DNA from 2 places in the Nocardia sp. NBC_01503 genome. Region 1 is predicted to be linked to the other one. Evidence: riboswitches for the same ligand, from Rfam matches in the RefSeq annotation. Region 1 holds a riboswitch; the other holds the start of a gene.
The links. A riboswitch is a leader RNA that binds a small molecule or an ion and turns the genes downstream of it on or off. The one in region 1 is predicted to bind S-adenosylmethionine.
Positions count from the first base shown of each region.

Region 2: linked by a shared signal. The riboswitch ahead of OHB26_RS09430 (aminotransferase class V-fold PLP-dependent enzyme) and the one ahead of OHB26_RS13125 (rhodanese-like domain-containing protein) in region 1 are both predicted to bind S-adenosylmethionine.

Region 1 covers NZ_CP109596.1:2,926,594-2,934,547, forward strand. The annotation lists gene OHB26_RS13100 (CaiB/BaiF CoA transferase family protein) at 1-320, opposite strand, end outside; gene OHB26_RS13105 (DUF456 domain-containing protein) at 565-1,080, shown strand; gene OHB26_RS13110 (amidohydrolase family protein) at 1,067-1,939, opposite strand; gene OHB26_RS13115 (FAD-dependent oxidoreductase) at 2,016-3,407, opposite strand; gene OHB26_RS13120 (Rv0361 family membrane protein) at 3,697-4,134, shown strand; SAM riboswitch class IV at 4,505-4,620, shown strand; gene OHB26_RS13125 (rhodanese-like domain-containing protein) at 4,635-5,057, shown strand; gene OHB26_RS13130 (O-succinylhomoserine sulfhydrylase) at 5,054-6,268, shown strand; gene OHB26_RS13135 (type 1 glutamine amidotransferase family protein) at 6,316-6,957, shown strand; gene OHB26_RS13140 (MarR family winged helix-turn-helix transcriptional regulator) at 6,954-7,400, shown strand; gene OHB26_RS13145 (HAD-IIA family hydrolase) at 7,414-7,954, opposite strand, start outside.
Region 2 covers NZ_CP109596.1:2,096,285-2,104,238, forward strand. The annotation lists gene OHB26_RS09410 (YbaK/EbsC family protein) at 70-543, shown strand; gene OHB26_RS09415 (flavin reductase family protein) at 689-1,153, shown strand; gene OHB26_RS09420 (LysE family translocator) at 1,161-1,787, opposite strand; gene OHB26_RS09425 (biliverdin-producing heme oxygenase) at 1,893-2,552, opposite strand; SAM riboswitch class IV at 2,748-2,861, shown strand; gene OHB26_RS09430 (aminotransferase class V-fold PLP-dependent enzyme) at 2,914-4,227, shown strand; gene OHB26_RS09435 (hypothetical protein) at 4,240-4,428, opposite strand; gene OHB26_RS09440 (DUF2752 domain-containing protein) at 4,486-4,938, opposite strand; gene OHB26_RS09445 (hypothetical protein) at 5,074-5,394, shown strand; gene OHB26_RS09450 (TetR/AcrR family transcriptional regulator) at 5,398-6,012, opposite strand; gene OHB26_RS09455 (SDR family oxidoreductase) at 6,122-6,910, shown strand; gene OHB26_RS09460 (NAD(P)H-dependent amine dehydrogenase family protein) at 6,925-7,954, shown strand, end outside.

The sequences.
Region 1 (7,954 bases):
AGCGCAACGTCGGGACCGAGTCCCATGCGCTCGGTGACACCGGGGCGGAAGCCCTCGAGGAGCACATCGGCCTTCTCGATGAGGCCGAGCACCTTCTCGATATCGGCCGGATCCTTCAGATTGGCCTCGACGATGGTGCGCCCGCGCCATTGCGGCCGCTCCATGAAGCCGGGCAGTTGATTGGGCCGCTGCACCCGCACCACGTCCGCGCCGAGATCCGCGAGCAGCAGCGCGGCATGCGGACCGGGGCCGATTCCGGCCAGTTCAACTACCCGGACGCCCGCGAGCGGGCCCTGCTTGGCGGTGGATGGAGTGCTCACGCCCTACCTCGGTTCATCGTCGACTCAGTGCGCACCGGCTCACAACACCGGTGTTGACGCAATGACAATAACGCAGTGCTTTCGGCCTCCGCTTCGCTGCGGCGGGTCGCGGCCCTCGTGACCCCGTTTCTTCCCTCCCTCCGCTGCGCTTCCCCGCTCCAAGGCGCAGGTCTATGGAGCCGCAGTCCAGAAACGGGGCGGGCCGCGACTACAGGGCGGGACTATCTCGACGTGATGCACGAGAATGCGGGGCAGGTCATTCAGAGGAGGATCAGCAGTGAGTGCATCGGGCGAGGTCTTGGTCGGCCTCGCGATACTTGTCGGCCTGCTCGGGGTGATCGTGCCGATCCTGCCCGGGGTGATCCTGATTCTCGCGGCCGTTCTGGTGTGGGCGATCATGACCGGTGGCGCGTCCGCCTGGACCGTATTCGCGGTCTGCGCAACGCTTCTGGTGATCAGCGGCATCATCAAATACACCTGGCCGGGGCGCAAACTTCGGGAGGCGGGCGTACCGAACCGGTCGCTGATCCTGGGCGCGGTGCTGGGCATCATCGGCTTCTTCGTGGTGCCGGTGATCGGTCTGTTCCTGGGATTCGTTCTGGGCGTTTATGTTTCGGAGCTGCAGCGGCTGCGCGAACAGCAGCCCGCCTGGCAGTCGACGGTGCACGCGCTCAAGGGCGTCGGCCTGTCCATGCTGGTGGAGCTGTTCGGTGCGCTGCTGGCCGCGGGCGTCTGGCTGACCGCCGCTATCGCGATCTAGGGTCGATCCGGGGCAGCGGCAGGGTGGGCGGTGCGGGCAGTTCGGACCGCTTCAGTCGTAGCGTGGGCGGCTCGGGCCGGACCAGCGGCAGCGTCGGCACGGGATCCTCGATGCGCCGATCCTTGGCGGGCAGGCGATAGAAGGCGCGCGCGTTGTCCTCCAGCACCATATGCAGATCGCCACCGACCGCATCGGAGATGACCCGGATATCGGTGTCCAGGAACGGCCGCCCGGCCCGTGTGCCCGGTAGGTCGGAGCCGAACATGAGTGCCTCGGGATTCACCGCGTGCACCCGGCGCAGCGCGGTCCCCACATTCATGGCGACCCGCCCGAAGCCCGACGCCTTCACCTTGGCGCCGCGATCCACCAGATTCAGCAGGTACGGCAGGCATTCATCGGACATGCCCATGTGATCGATGGAGAGCTTCGGCAGTTTGGTGATGACCGGTTCCAGCGAGCCCAGCATGGACCCGTCGATATAGAGCTCCACATGCCAGCCGGCCAGCTCATAGGCGCGCAGCGCGAGCATGGTGAGCCCGACGATATCGCCGCCCGCGCGCTTGAAGTTGAAGCGGACCGCGCGTACGCCCGCGCGATCCAACTCCAGAATCTGTTCGTCGGTGGCGTCCTCGGTCAGATTGACGACGCCGACCCAGCCCTCGCCCAGTTCGGCGAGGGCGGCCCGGAGATAACTGGTGTCGGTGCCCTGGAAGGACCCGCTGACGACCGCGCCACCGTCGATATCGAAGCGCCGCATGCGGTGCCGGTAGTTCGCGATGGTGTAGGGGTCGGGCAGGTAGCCCTCGTTCTCGGCCAGCGGGAACCGCGGGTCGAAGATGTGGAGATGGGCATCGAACACGTGATCAGCATGCCTCACAACGGTGACAAGTGCGGAAGACCTTGTCCACCTGTCGGATTGGGCCAGGTCAGGTAGGTCAGGAAACCTTGTCCGGTTCGCTGGCGCGGAGCATGTCCTCGCGCTCGACGACCTTCACCCGCTCGCGGCCCTCGGGCTCGCCCAGGGCGCGCTCGTGCGCGTCCAGGCGGTACCAACCGGCCCAGGTGGTGAAGGGGACGCCCTTGTCCTCCAGGAACTTGGTGACCGCGTCCAGCTCCGGCTCGGCGGCCGGGGTGAAGTTCGCGGCATCGTCGAGCAGGCAGGCGATGGTCTCATTGGCATCGCCCTTGGTGTGGCCGATGAGGCCGACCGGGCCGCGCTTGATCCAGCCGGTGACATAGGTCTGCGGCATGAAGCGGGCCGCACCGTCGGCGTTCTCGTCCAGCAGGACGCGTCCGGCCTCATTGGGCACGGTGCCGGCCTGATCGTCGAACGGCAGGGCCGGGATGTTCTGCGACAGGTAGCCGACCGCGCGGTACACGGCCTGCACGTCGAAGTCCTTGAACTCGCCGGTGCCCTTGACGTTTCCGGTGCCGTCGAGGGCGGTGCGCTCGGTGCGCAGGCCGACGACCTTGCCGTTCTCGCCGAGAATCTCGGCCGGGTTCTCGAAGAAGTGCAGGAACAGCTTGTGCGGGCGGTTGCCCACATCGCGGATGGCCCACTGCTCGAGGGTGTTGCAGATCATGTCGACCTGCTTGGAGTGCCGACGTGCGGCCTCCGAACCCTCGTCGTAGTCGATGTCCTCGGGGTCCACGATGACCTCGATGGTCGGCGAGTGGTCGAGTTCGCGCAGTTCCAGGGGGGTGAACTTGGCCTGGGCGGGACCGCGGCGGCCGAACACGTGCACCTCGAGCGCCTTGTTCTGCTTGAGGCCCTCGTACACGTTCGGCGGGATCTCGGTGGGCAGCAGCTCATCGCCGGTTTTGGCGAGTACGCGCGCCACATCCAGGGCCACATTGCCGACGCCGAGGACGGCGACCTTCTCGGCCTCGAGGGGCCATTCGCGCGGGACGTCCGGGTGGCCGTCGTACCAGGAGACGAAGTCGGCCGCGCCGTAGGAGCCGTCCAGGTCGATACCGGGGACCTCGAGTGCGCGGTCGGCGTTGGCGCCGGTGGAGAAGATGACCGCGTCGTAGAAGCGCTGCAGGTCTTCCAGGTTGATGTCGACGCCGTAGTCGATATTGCCGAGCAGGCGGACCTGGTCCTTGTCGAGCACCTTGTGCAGGGCGGTGATGATGCCCTTGATGCGCGGATGGTCCGGGGCGACGCCGTAGCGAATCAGACCGAACGGTGCGGGCATCCGCTCGTACAGGTCGATGCTCACGTCGGCATCGGATTTCATCAACGCGTCCGCCGCGTAGATGCCGGCCGGGCCTGCGCCCACGATCGCAATGCGTAGCGGGCGGGTCGCTGCACTCTGTTCGGTCATTCTTGGCGCACCCTTTGGTTGAACTATGTTGCCGTCAAGTCTCAGCCGTCTTTCTTAGCTTAGGCTAAGTTGACGCACTTGCTTCGGGTAGCCCCTCGTTGGAATCCCCGAAGCTGCAGCGTTGCTGCGTGGTATCGCTATTCCCGTTTTCGCGCGGGGAATTGTGCCGATTCTATCGGTGGGAGGAACCCCCGCCCGCGCCGGTGCCGGTGAACTATGCGAACGCCCGGTATCGCGGCGCACCGGTGTCGCCATCGTTCTCCCCACCCCGACCGGGCATGATCGAGCCATGAGCGACGCCGACGACCAGCACATACGGATCGATCAGAGCAGTACCCGCAGTCTGCTGCCCTTCCTGGTGGCGGCGGGCGTGCTGGTGCTGGTGATCGTCGGAATCGTGGTCGCCGCCCTGGTCTCGCCGGTTGAGAAGAATGTCACAGATTCCGACCGCCTCAACCTGGCCGCCCGCAAGTTCCTCCAATCCCGCAGCGCCACCGGCACACTCGACGACCGCGTGGTGTGCTCGGGATTCGACGAGGCGCGCTCCCCGCTCGCACCCGCCAAGGCCGGTGACGGCACCACCTTCGACTTCGTGAACCTCACCGATCCCGCGGTGACCGGCGATAAGGCGACCGCCCAGGTCACCTCCAAGGTCGCCGACAGGGAATCGACCTCCACCTGGCACTTCACCCGCGACGATTCCCGCTGGCTGGTCTGCAACCCATAACCGCATCCACCTGCATGTTCGTGGCCCGCCCCCGGTTCTGGACTGAGCGGAGCGGGGGAGCGCAGCGGAGGAGCGGAGGGAGGGAAGAACCGGGGTCACAGGGCCACGAACCGCCGCAGCGCAGCGAAGGCAAATTAGACACAGCGCCCCGCAGCGCGGCGAAGGCGATTGGCGACACCATCGGGTACGCCCTGGTGTTCGTGGCCCGCCCCCGGTTCTGGACTGAGTGGAGCGGGGGAGCGCAGCGGAGGAGCGGAGGGAGGGAAGAACCGGGGTTACAGGGCCACGAACCGCCGCAGCGCAGCGGAGGCAATTAAACACAGCACAGATGGTTTGACAGCGGACCCTTTTTTCGGTCAATCTCAACGCAGGTCATGAGTATCAGCGCCAAGCCCCGGCTGGCTGGTCGGCAACCCTCCTCCGCGGTGGGGTGCTCCGGGTGACGACCTGGCCGCGCATCGGGCAACGGTGCGGCAAGTGCGGATTCACAGGAGGTCGAAGTGAGCTACGCGGGCGATATCACGCCGAAGCAGGCGTGGGAGTTGTTGCGTGACAATCCGGATGCGGTGCTGGTGGATGTCCGCACCGAAGCCGAGTGGCGATTCGTCGGAGTCCCCGACACCAGTGGTATCGGCCGGCCGACCGCGCTGATCGAGTGGGTGGACACCAGCGGCACCCCGAACGCGCGCTTCGTGGATCAGTTGAAGCAGGCCCTGGGCGAGCGCGAATCGGATTCGCAGGCGCCGGTCATCTTCATCTGCCGCTCCGGCCAGCGCTCCATCGGCGCGGCCACCGCGGCCACCGCCATCGGCCTGTCGCCGTCCTTCAATGTTCTCGAGGGTTTCGAAGGCGCGCTCGACGCGCAGGGACACCGCGGCAGCGAAGGCTGGCGCGCCGATGGTTTGCCGTGGAGGCAGTCATGATCACCGGTGGTTCGTTCGAGCGGCCATTGCCCGAGGGCGTCGGCCCGGCCACGCTGGGTGTGCGCGGTGGACTGCGCCGCTCCGGCTATGACGAGACCTCCGAGGCGCTGTTCCTCAATTCGGGTTTCGTCTACGAGAGCGCCGAGGCCGCCGAGGCCGCGTTCACCGGCGAGATCGAGCATTTCGTGTACTCGCGCTACGGCAATCCGACGGTTGCCATGTTCGAGGAGCGACTGCGCCTGATCGACGGTGCGGAAGCGTGTTTCGCCACCGCGAGCGGTATGTCCGCGGTGTTCACGGCGCTGGGCGCACTGCTCAAAGCCGGTGACCGGCTGGTGGCCGCGCGCAGCCTGTTCGGCTCCTGCTTCGTGGTGGCCAATGAGATTCTGCCGCGCTGGGGTGTGGAGACCGTCTTCGTCGACGGTGAGGATCTGGCGCAGTGGGAAGAGGCGCTGTCGGTGCCCACCCAGGCGGTGTTCTTCGAGACCCCGTCCAATCCGATGCAGTCGCTGGTCGATGTGCGCGCGGTCTGTGATCTCGCGCATGCCGCGGGCGCGAAGGTGGTGCTGGACAATGTCTTCGCCACCCCGCTGCTGCAAAAAGGCTTCGAGCTCGGCGCGGATGTGCTGGTCTACTCCGGTACCAAGCACATCGACGGTCAGGGCAGGGTGCTCGGCGGTGCGATTCTGGGCTCGCGGGAATTCATCGATGGCCCCGTGAAAAACCTTATGCGCCATACGGGTCCGGCATTGAGCCCGTTCAATGCGTGGACCCTGCTCAAGGGTTTGGAGACCATGCCGCTGCGCGTGCGTCAGTCCACCGAGTCGGCTTTGCGCATCGCGGAGTTCCTGGAGCAGCATCCGGCCGTGGCGTGGGTGAAGTACCCGTTCCTGAAGTCGCATCCGCAGTACGAGCTGGCCACGAGTCAGATGTCCGGCGGTGGCACCGTGGTGACCTTCGAGTTGAAGTCCGCGCCCGAAGCGGGCAAGAAGCGTGCCTTCGAGGTCCTCAACGGTTTGCGCATTATCGATATCTCCAACAATCTGGGCGATTCGAAGACCCTGATCACCCATCCGGCGACCACGACGCACCGTGCCATGGGCCCGGAAGGCCGTGCCGCCATTGGTCTTTCGGATGGTGTGCTGCGGATTTCGATCGGTCTCGAGGATGTCGAGGATCTGCTGGGCGATCTGGATCAGGCACTTAGCTGAACTAACGATCGTTGACAGCATCCTGTCATATTTGACAGGATGCTGTCATGACGAAAACAGTGCATCTCGCCGTGTACGACACCTTCTCCGACTGGGAGACCGGATTCGCCACGGCGCATATCAACCGTGAACTCTGGCATCGCGAACCCGGTGCGTGGCAGGTCCGAACCGTCGGCGCCACAACCGATTCCGTGATCTCCATGGGAGGTATGCGGGTCACCCCCGATATGGCGCTCGCGGATCTCTCCCCGGCCGACAGTGCCATGTTGATCCTGCCCGGCTCGGCCACCTGGGAGACCGGTGCCCTGGCCGCCTTCGCCGAGAAGGCGCGCGAATTCCTCACCGCCGGAGTCCCGGTGGCAGCCATCTGCGGCGCGACCTTCGGGCTGGCGAGCGCGGGACTGCTCGATGATCGACCGCACACCAGCAATGCGGCGGAATATCTTGCCATGAGCGGATATTCGGGTGGCGAGCGTTTCGTGTACGAACCCGCCGTCACCGACGGCGACCTCATTACCGCGAGCGGCACCATGCCGGTGGATTTCGCTCGCGCCATCCTCGGGCGGCTGGAAGTCTTCGAGCCGCGCATCCTGGACGCCTGGTACCGGCTGTACGGGCAGAACGACCCGGCCGGATTCTTCGCGCTCGCCGAATACGAGGAGAGTCGCGCGGCGGCGAACGCCTCATGAGCCGTAGCGAACAGGATCTCTTCAGTACGGCGGCGATCACGTCGTTCAAGCTGAACGGCCAATTCCTCACCATCGCCGAGGAATTGGCCAAACCGGCGGGGATCACCGCTGCCTGGTGGCAGGTGCTGGGCGCGGTGCTGCACGAGCCGCTGCCGGTGGCGGGGATCGCCCGGGAAATGGGCATCACCCGGCAAAGCGTGCAGCGCATAGCGGATCTGTTGGTGGACAAGGGTTTCGCCGAATACCGGCCGAACCCGCTGCATAAGCGCGCCAAACTCGTCGCTATCACCGAGGAGGGTCATGACGCGGTGCGGCGCATCACCCCGCAGCACTCGAAGATGGCCGCGCGGCTCACCGCCGAGCTCGGGATCGAGCAGTTCACCCGGATCGTGGATTCGCTCGCGGCCTTGTCGGCCGCGCTCGAAATCCTCGAATCCGAGTAAACCGCAACGTCTTTCAGAGGTCGAACGGTGCCTTGGTCTTGCCGACCAGTTCCGCCACCGAGTGCAGAATGGCGGTCGGGCGGTATGGGTACTGCTCGACGGTGGCCTGGGTGGAGATGCCGGTGGTCACCAGAATGGTGCGCATACCCGCCTCCAGACCGGAGATGACATCGGTGTCCATCCGGTCGCCGATCATGACGGTGGACTGCGAATGCGCGTTGATCCGGCGCAGTGCCGACCGCATCATGAGCGGATTGGGCTTGCCCACGTAGTACGGCTCCTTGCCGGTGGCGCGGGTGATGAGCGCCGCGACCGAACCGGTGGCCGGCAGGATGCCCTCGCGGGACGGTCCGGTCGGGTCCGGGTTGGTGGCGATGAAGCGCGCGCCCGCCGAGATCAGGCGAATGGCGGTGGTGATGGCTTCGAACGAGTAGGTCCGGGTTTCGCCGAGCACCACGTAGTCCGGATCGCTGTCGGTGAGGACGTAGCCGATTTCGTGCAGTGCGGTGGTGAGCCCGGATTCGCCTACGACATAGGCGGTTCCATTGGGCCGC
Region 2 (7,954 bases), 830 kb from region 1:
AATCCGCTGTCCCGCATCGGTTTCCGCGCTACTCCGCACATTCACCGCAATCGCTCTACTCTGGTTTGCATGCGCAGGTCCCTGCCACCGGTCGCCTCCAAAGTCTCCGACACGCTCATTGCCCGCGGCCATCACGGAGTGATCCTCACCCAGCCGCAACCCACCCACACCGCGGCCGACGCCGCCCAGGCACTCGGCGTGGATATCGGCGCGATCACCAAATCGCTGGTCTTCCTGCTCGATGACGATCCGGTACTGCTGCTGGTCTCCGGTGCGCACACGGTGCATCTGGAGCGCACCGGGGAACGTCTGGAGGGCGCGCTGACCAGGGCACCGGCCGCCATGGTGCGCCAGGTGACGGGTCAGCCGGTGGGCGGTGTGGCACCGGTCGGGCATCCGATCAATCTGCCGACCTTCATCGACAACGCGCTGGCGTCCCATACCGAGCTATGGGCGGCGGGCGGGCATCCGAATACCGTATTCCGCACCACCTTCGGTGAGCTGATTCGGATAACCGCAGGTCTGGCCATTGATGTCGATTAGGAATCGGCAGGATGGTGCCGCCGATGGAATATCCGGCGGGGATTGGACGTAGGTTCGGAACGTGACCGATTCTCCGACGCCTGGCGCCGAGCTACAGGTGCCCGACGACCTGAGCGGCATCACCGCCCAGCAGTATCGCGCCGCCATGCGGCACTATCCGGCGGGCGTCACCATTGTCACGCTGAACTCCGAAGCAGGACCGATCGGTTTCACCGCCACCTCCTTCGCCTCACTCTCCGCGCAGCCACCGCTCATCTCGTTCAATATCGCCGAGACGTCCTCGAGTATCGCCGCCCTGACACAGGCGAAATCGGTGGTCGTGCACTTCCTCGGCGAGCATCAGAAGCATCTGGCGCAGCGGTTCAGTCGCAGCGCCCAGGAGCGCTTCACCGACCGATCGCTATGGACCACCCTGGAATCCGGCGAACCCGTCCTGCACGGCACGCCGATCTGGGTGCGCGCCACCGTGCATCAACTGATTCCGATCGGCGATCACACCCTGGTGGTCGGCCTGGTCACCCGGGTGCACGACAACACCGAGGACGCGCCCGCCGTCGGCCCGCTGGTCTACTACAACGGCGTCTACCACCGCGCCGAGATCGCCGACTGAGCCCGGCTCACGCCGCCGCCGAGGCCACCGTCCCGATACCGAGGGCCGCGAGGATTCCGGCGCTCACCTGCTCCAGCCGATCGCGCACCCTCGGTTTGCGCAGCAGCGTCACCGCCCGGGCGGCCGCCACCGCCAGCAGCACCATTTCGAGTGCGGCAATGGTGGATTCGATCGCGCCCAGGGTGAGCGCGTTGACGAAATTCACGTGTGCGAGGAACTGCGGCAGCACCGCGAGGTAGAACAGGCCCACCTTCGGATTGAAAACACAGGACAGCAATCCGGCAGCGAATGCCGAGCGAACCGAGGAGACCCGGGCGCCCGGCTGCTCCAACTCCGGTTCGGCCGAACCCCTGCGATGCGCCATGAGCGCTCGAATCCCCAAGTACAGCAGGTAGATTCCACCGATCACCTTCAGGCTGCGGTACGCGGTGGCGGATTGTTCCAGCAGCGTCGCCACCCCGGCCGCGACCACCACCGCCCAGACGATGCCACCACAGGCCGATCCCGCTGCGGCGGCAATCCCCGGACGCGGCCCGGCCATCGAAAAGCGCAGTACCAGAAAGGTATCCGGGCCGGGGGTGAGCGCCAGCAGCACGCACAATCCGATGAAGCTCAGCAGCAGGGGAAGACTCACCGGTCAATCGCAGCGCACCGGCCGCTCGGACGCAAGCGGATAAACCAAAAGCCGCCGGAGCTGCTGAAATTCAACAGGTCCGACGGCTCCCCCGAGCTAGGACATTCAGTTCCGCGCGCTGAATTCCACACCCAGATCGCGGAACACATTCGTGTTCATGGTGAAGGCCAGACGGGCCTCGTCCAGCACCCGCTCCACATCCGCGCCCTCGATGGGCAGCGCGTCCAGCGCGTCGCGGTAATCGCGCTTGAACGCGGCCGGATTGGTGATCTGGTCGAAGACGTAGAACCGCACGCCGTCACCCTTCTTGGGCAGATCCCACAGCTTCTCGGCGGTACCGCGAATGACCTGGCCGCCGGAGAGATCGCCCAGGTAGCGGGTGTAGTGGTGCACCACGTATCCGGCGGGCCACTGGGTCGCGCACTCCTCGATGCGGGCGGCGTAGGCGGCCGTGGTGTTCAGCGCGGTCAGCTCATCGCGCCAGCGCGGGCCACCGAGGTAGGCGAGGTCGGCCTCGAGCGCGGCCAGGCGGTTCAGCTCGGGCTTGATGAACGGTCCCGCGACGGGATCGGAAGCCAGTGCGGCGGAATGCTTTTCGAGCGCGGAGTAGACGAACCAGAGCTGCGAGGTATAGCGGTAGAACGCCTCGACACCGAGCTGCCCGGTGAGCAGATCCTTCATGAACGTGGAATGCTCGGCCTCGGCGTGCTGCTGCTCGGTAGCGCTGCGAATGAGCGTCGAGAACGGCGTGCTGGTGTCCAACATGGTCGAGCTCCTCGGTCGGGTCGAATTACTACGGCTCCGGGGTGCCCACCTTTGGATACCCTAACTTCTTCTTCGACCATACGCTTCAGCAACGATCTCGCGATTCGACCTTTTCGGTGCTACCGATCCAACTTTCGGATGATTTTCCGGAAGGGGTTGACAAGTCCCTCGATCTTCTGCAAGCCTCTTCAACCAGGTCATGAGTACCAGCGCAAAGCCCTGGCTAGCTGGTCGGCAACCCTCCTCCGCGGTGGGGTGCTCCAGGTGACGACCGGGCCGCCGCCCGACCGGGCGCGGCAAGCGCGGACTCTCGATCACTCTTTTTCCGATCGCGTGTCCCTTGCCCGATGGGATTTTCGTGATGACCGCATTCGCCGATCAGACCTGCACCGCCCTGGCCACCGTCTCCGGTTGTGATCTCCAGGTACCCCTGGTGCAGGGTGGCACCGTCCGCTACGCCAACTTCGACTATGCCGCCAGCGCACCGGCTTTGGCACAGGTCACCGCCCGCGTGCAGGAGCTGCTGCCGTTCTACGCCAGCGTGCACCGCGGCGCGGGCTACGCCTCGCGGGTTTCCACCGACTGCTACGAATCGGCCCGCGGTTCGGTCGCCGGTTTCCTCAATGCCGCCGATGACCAGGTCGTGGTCTTCACCCGCAACACCACCGATTCGCTCAACCTGCTCGCCGCCTGCGTATCCGGCGACACCGTCGTGCTGGATGTGGAGCATCACGCCAACTTCCTGCCGTGGGCGCGCAACGGCCGCCGAGTGGTGCCGATCGCCGACACCATCGAGGAGACCATTCAGCGCGTGGTCGCCGAGCTGTGCAGCAAACCCGCTGCGCTGCTCGCCATTACGGGCGCCTCCAATGTGACCGGTGAACTGCTGCCGCTGGAGCGGCTGGCCTGGATCGCGCACCAGTGCGGCACCCGGGTGCTGGTGGACGCCGCCCAGCTGGCCCCGCACCGCCGTATCGACCTGCGCACCAGCGGCATCGACTACCTGGCCTTCTCCGGCCACAAGGCGTACGCGCCGTTCGGTGCGGGTGTACTGGTGGGCCGCCGCGACTGGCTCGATGCCGCCGAGCCGTACCTGGCCGGTGGCGGCGCGGTCCGCTCGGTGACCGCCGACAGCGTCGAGTGGGCGCCCGCCCCGCAGCGCCACGAGGCCGGTTCCCCCAATGTGCTCGGGGTCGCCGCGCTCGCGGCCGCCTGCGATGCCCTCGCCGAACTCGACGAGACCACCGTGCTCGAGCATGAGCAGTACCTGACCCACCGGCTGCGCTACGGCCTGAAAACCGTTCCGGGCGTGAACTTCCTGCGCATCTGGCGGGACAGCACCGATGCCGTCGGCATTGTCGCCTTCACCGTGGCCGGTTTCGAACCCGGTCAGGTGGCCGCCTACCTCTCGGCCGAGCACGGTATCGGCGTGCGCGACGGTCGCTTCTGCGCGCACCCGCTGCTTTCCCGCCTCGGCGTCGATGCCGCACTGCGTGCCAGTATCGGCCTCGGCACCACCGCGGCCGATGTGGACCGCCTCATCGACGCCATCTCCGCCCTGGTCGAGAACGGCCCGGCCTGGGATTATGCCAAGACCGAAGGGCATTGGAACCCCACGCCGGAGACCCGCCCTTTCGGCGGATCCGACGGGGGCGCGGCACCCTGTGGATTCTGAGCGGTCGTCAGCTCAGAACACCAGATAGCGCCGGGCGAGCTCCTCGATGAAGGGATCGTCGTCGGCGACGGCCTCGAGTATGTCGAGATCGTCCCGCACCGAAACCTGGCGCGTATCTTCCTGATCCGGATCCGGCGGCCCGTCCTCTTCGAGCTGCCTGATCAGTTTCGCGCGCACGCGTTCCTTCAACGATTCACTCATATCCCGAGCATGCCCTGATCGACGGCGGTGTACCGGCCAGGCACGCCGCCGTCCCGATCACACCGGTGCGAGCCAGGTTCCCCACGGCGTATTACGCAACACGGTATATAGGAAAAGGAATGCCACGGTCACCCACATGGCGGACTTGGGCAGCACCTGCGGTAGTCGGGGCGGCGGCGTCCTGCCCTGGAACCCCCGCACCACCCAGGTTCCCCACCACGCCAGAAAACCCAGCAACAGTGGGAACAGCAGAATATTGCTGTGGATGGCGTCGAGCACATGCCCTTCGGTGAGATTGTGCAACCCGCGCAGCCCACCGCAGCCCGGACACCACCACCCCGTCAACTCCTTGAACGGGCAGATGCCGTACGAGCCCTGCACATGCGGATCCCGAAAGTGCAGCAGTGCCAGGCCACCCGCCACCGCACCACCCGCGAGCAGCGGCAATCCAGCACTCAGCCACCTGGGGTGAGCAGCTGATTCGGCGTCGAGTGCGTGCGCGGTATCCACCAGACAACCGTAACCGCGCCCCCGCCGCCCCGCCATACCGCGCGCGACTTCGCACCCCCCGCTATCAGGATTAGCTCGGCATACTCGTGGGTATGCTTCCCCGGCAACAGTTTTCGATTCGGGGAGGTAGGTCACATGAGTAAGCGTCGCCCAGCCGACGGCGACAGGATCACCCGCGCCGCGGCATACGCGGGTCTCCTCGCGGTCATCATCATCGCCAAGGCGGGCAGCCGAATTCTGGGCTACTCCTTCGGCTGGTCGCTGATCGTCCTGGCCGTGCTGGCACTGATCGGCGCGGGCGTCCACTTCCTGCCGAACCAGCGGAAACGGCCGGCGGCGGCACAGGCCGACGATTTGACCGTCCCCGCCCCGGTGATCCACGTGAACCCCCAGGAGCCGCCCACCCAGCCGGTGCACTATGTGACGCCAGCTCCCCCGACCGCCTACTCGCAGTAGCCCTCAGCGAATCGGCGCCCGTGCGCTCACCGGTGCGGTGAGCGCGCCCGCGAGCATATCGATGACCTCCGCCCAGGCGCCGATCTCACCCGCGGCCACCCGGCCCGATTCCACCGCCCGCTCATGGTCGGCGAGCAGCGCGAACAGCATGGTGGGCAGCGCGCGCAGCCGATGCACCCGCAATCGCGGTGGGAGAGCGGTCATCTCGTCATCGAGGCGCTGCATGATCACGCGCACCGAAGTACGCCGATCGCTGTCCAGATTCGACGCGTCGGTAATCGCGGGATGGGTGTGGATCTGCTCGAAGAAGCGCGCGTAGTGACTGATCCCGTGCTCACCGAGTTCGAACATCGGCACCACCAGCGCCTCCAGCAGTCCGTGCACTCCGGCATTCGCACCCACTTGTTCGGCGAGCAGTTCCAGTCGGCGCACCTCGAGCGTGGCCAGCCGCAGCTCCACCACGGCTTCGATGAGCCCGTCCCGGGAGCCGAAGTGGTACTGGATCGCCGAATTATTGCGCTGTCCGGCGGCGGCGGCGATATCGCGCAGCGGCACCGCCTGCCCGCGCTCGGCAATGAGCCGCTCGGCGGCGAGGATGATCCGTTCCCTGCTGGTCACAGTGAGCAGAGTAGCCGCCCACCAGCCGGTAAAGAACTAGTCCTTGACACTTAAGCACAATTTCTTAAAGCTCTGAGTGACTGTCATCACTTCGATAGGACTGCACTCGATGATCCTGGACACCTTCCGACTGGACGGCCGCGTCGCCGTCGTCACCGGCGCGGGCCGCGGAATCGGCGCGGCCACCGCCCTGGCGCTGGCCGAGGCCGGCGCCGACGTCGCCCTCGCCGCCCGCACCCCCGAACAACTCGCGGAGGTCGCGGGCAAGATCCGCGCGCTGGGCCGGCGCGCCGTCATCGTCCCCTGTGATCTGAACGATCTGGCCACCGTCACCGCGTTCGCCGATACCGCCGCCGCCGAACTCGGCCGCCTGGACATCGTGGTCAACAATGTCGGTGGCACCATGCCGAACACCTTCACCACCACCTCCCCCGAATTCCTCGAGGACGCCTTCCACTTCAATGTGTCCACCGCGCACGCGCTAACCCAGGCCGCACTCCCGTACATGCTGAAGAACGACGGCGGCTCGGTGGTCAGCATCTCCTCCATGATGGGCCGCGCGCCCGGCCGCGGCTTCCTCGCCTACGGCACCGCCAAGGCCGCCCTCGCGCACTGGACCCGCATGGCCGCCAGCGACCTGTCCCCACGCGTGCGCGTGAACGCCATCGCCGTCGGCTCGGTGCTCACCTCCGCGCTGGAAGTCGTTGCCCAGCAACCGGAAATCAAGGCCAAGATGGAGGGCGCGACCCCGCTGCGGCGTCTCGGCGAACCGTGGGAGATCGCCGCCGCCATCGTCTTCCTCAGCTCGCGGGCGGGCGGTTACATCACCGGCAAGATCCTCGAGGTCGACGGCGGCATCGAGGCGCCCAACCTCGAACTCGGCCTGCCCGATCTGTGAAACCGGAGCCAGCAATGAAATACAGTGTCGTGCAATGGAGTACCGGCAATGTCGGTCGCCGCACCCTCCGCTCCATCATCGCCCGCCCCGAACTCGAACTGGTCGGCGTCTGGGTCTCCAGTGACGCCAAGGCCGGTAAGGACGCGGGCGAGCTCGCGGGCCTGGACCACGAAATCGGCGTCACCGCGACCACGGACGCCCAGGCCCTGATCGCCCTGAAACCGGACTGCATCGTCCACACCGCCATGGCCGACGACCGCCTCATGGAGGCCGTCGAAGACCTGAAGATGTTCCTGCGCGCGGGTATCAACGTGGTCTCCAGCAGCCCCGTCTTCCTGCAGTTCCCCTACGGCACCCTGCCCGACGAGGCCATCGACCCGATCATCGAGGCTGCCAACGAGGGCGGCGCCTCGCTCTGGGTGAACGGTATCGATCCGGGCTGGGCCAACGACTGGCTCCCGCTGCTGCTCTCCAGCGGCTCCGAGCGCATCGACGCCGTCATCTGCTCGGAGATCATGGACTACTCCACCTACGACAACCCCAAGGTCCTGTTCGACATCATGGGCTTCGGCAGCGCCGTCGACGACCTGCCCATGCTGCTGCAACCCGGCATCCTCACCCTCGCCTGGGGCAGCGTGATCCGCCAGCTCGCCTCCGCCCTGGATATCGAATTGGATTCGGTCACACAGCATTTCGAACGCCTCCCCGCCCCCGAAGAGCTCACCGTCGGCAAGCGCACCATCGCGCCCGGCACCGCCGCCGCCCTGCGCTTCCAAGTCCACGGCGTCCGCGCCGGCCGAGAGATCCTCACCCTCGAACACGTCACCCGCCTACACCCCGACCTCGCCCCCGACTGGCCCCAACCAGCCGGAAAGGGTTGCTACCGAGTGGAGATCAAGGGCGAACCCGACTACCTCCTGGACCTACAGCTCTACAGCAACGGCGACCACGCCGAAGCCGGAGTGGTAGGCACCGCCGCCCGCCTGGTCAGCGCCATCCCCGCGGTGGTCCAAGCCCGCCCGGGCCTGCTGACCGCCGTGGACC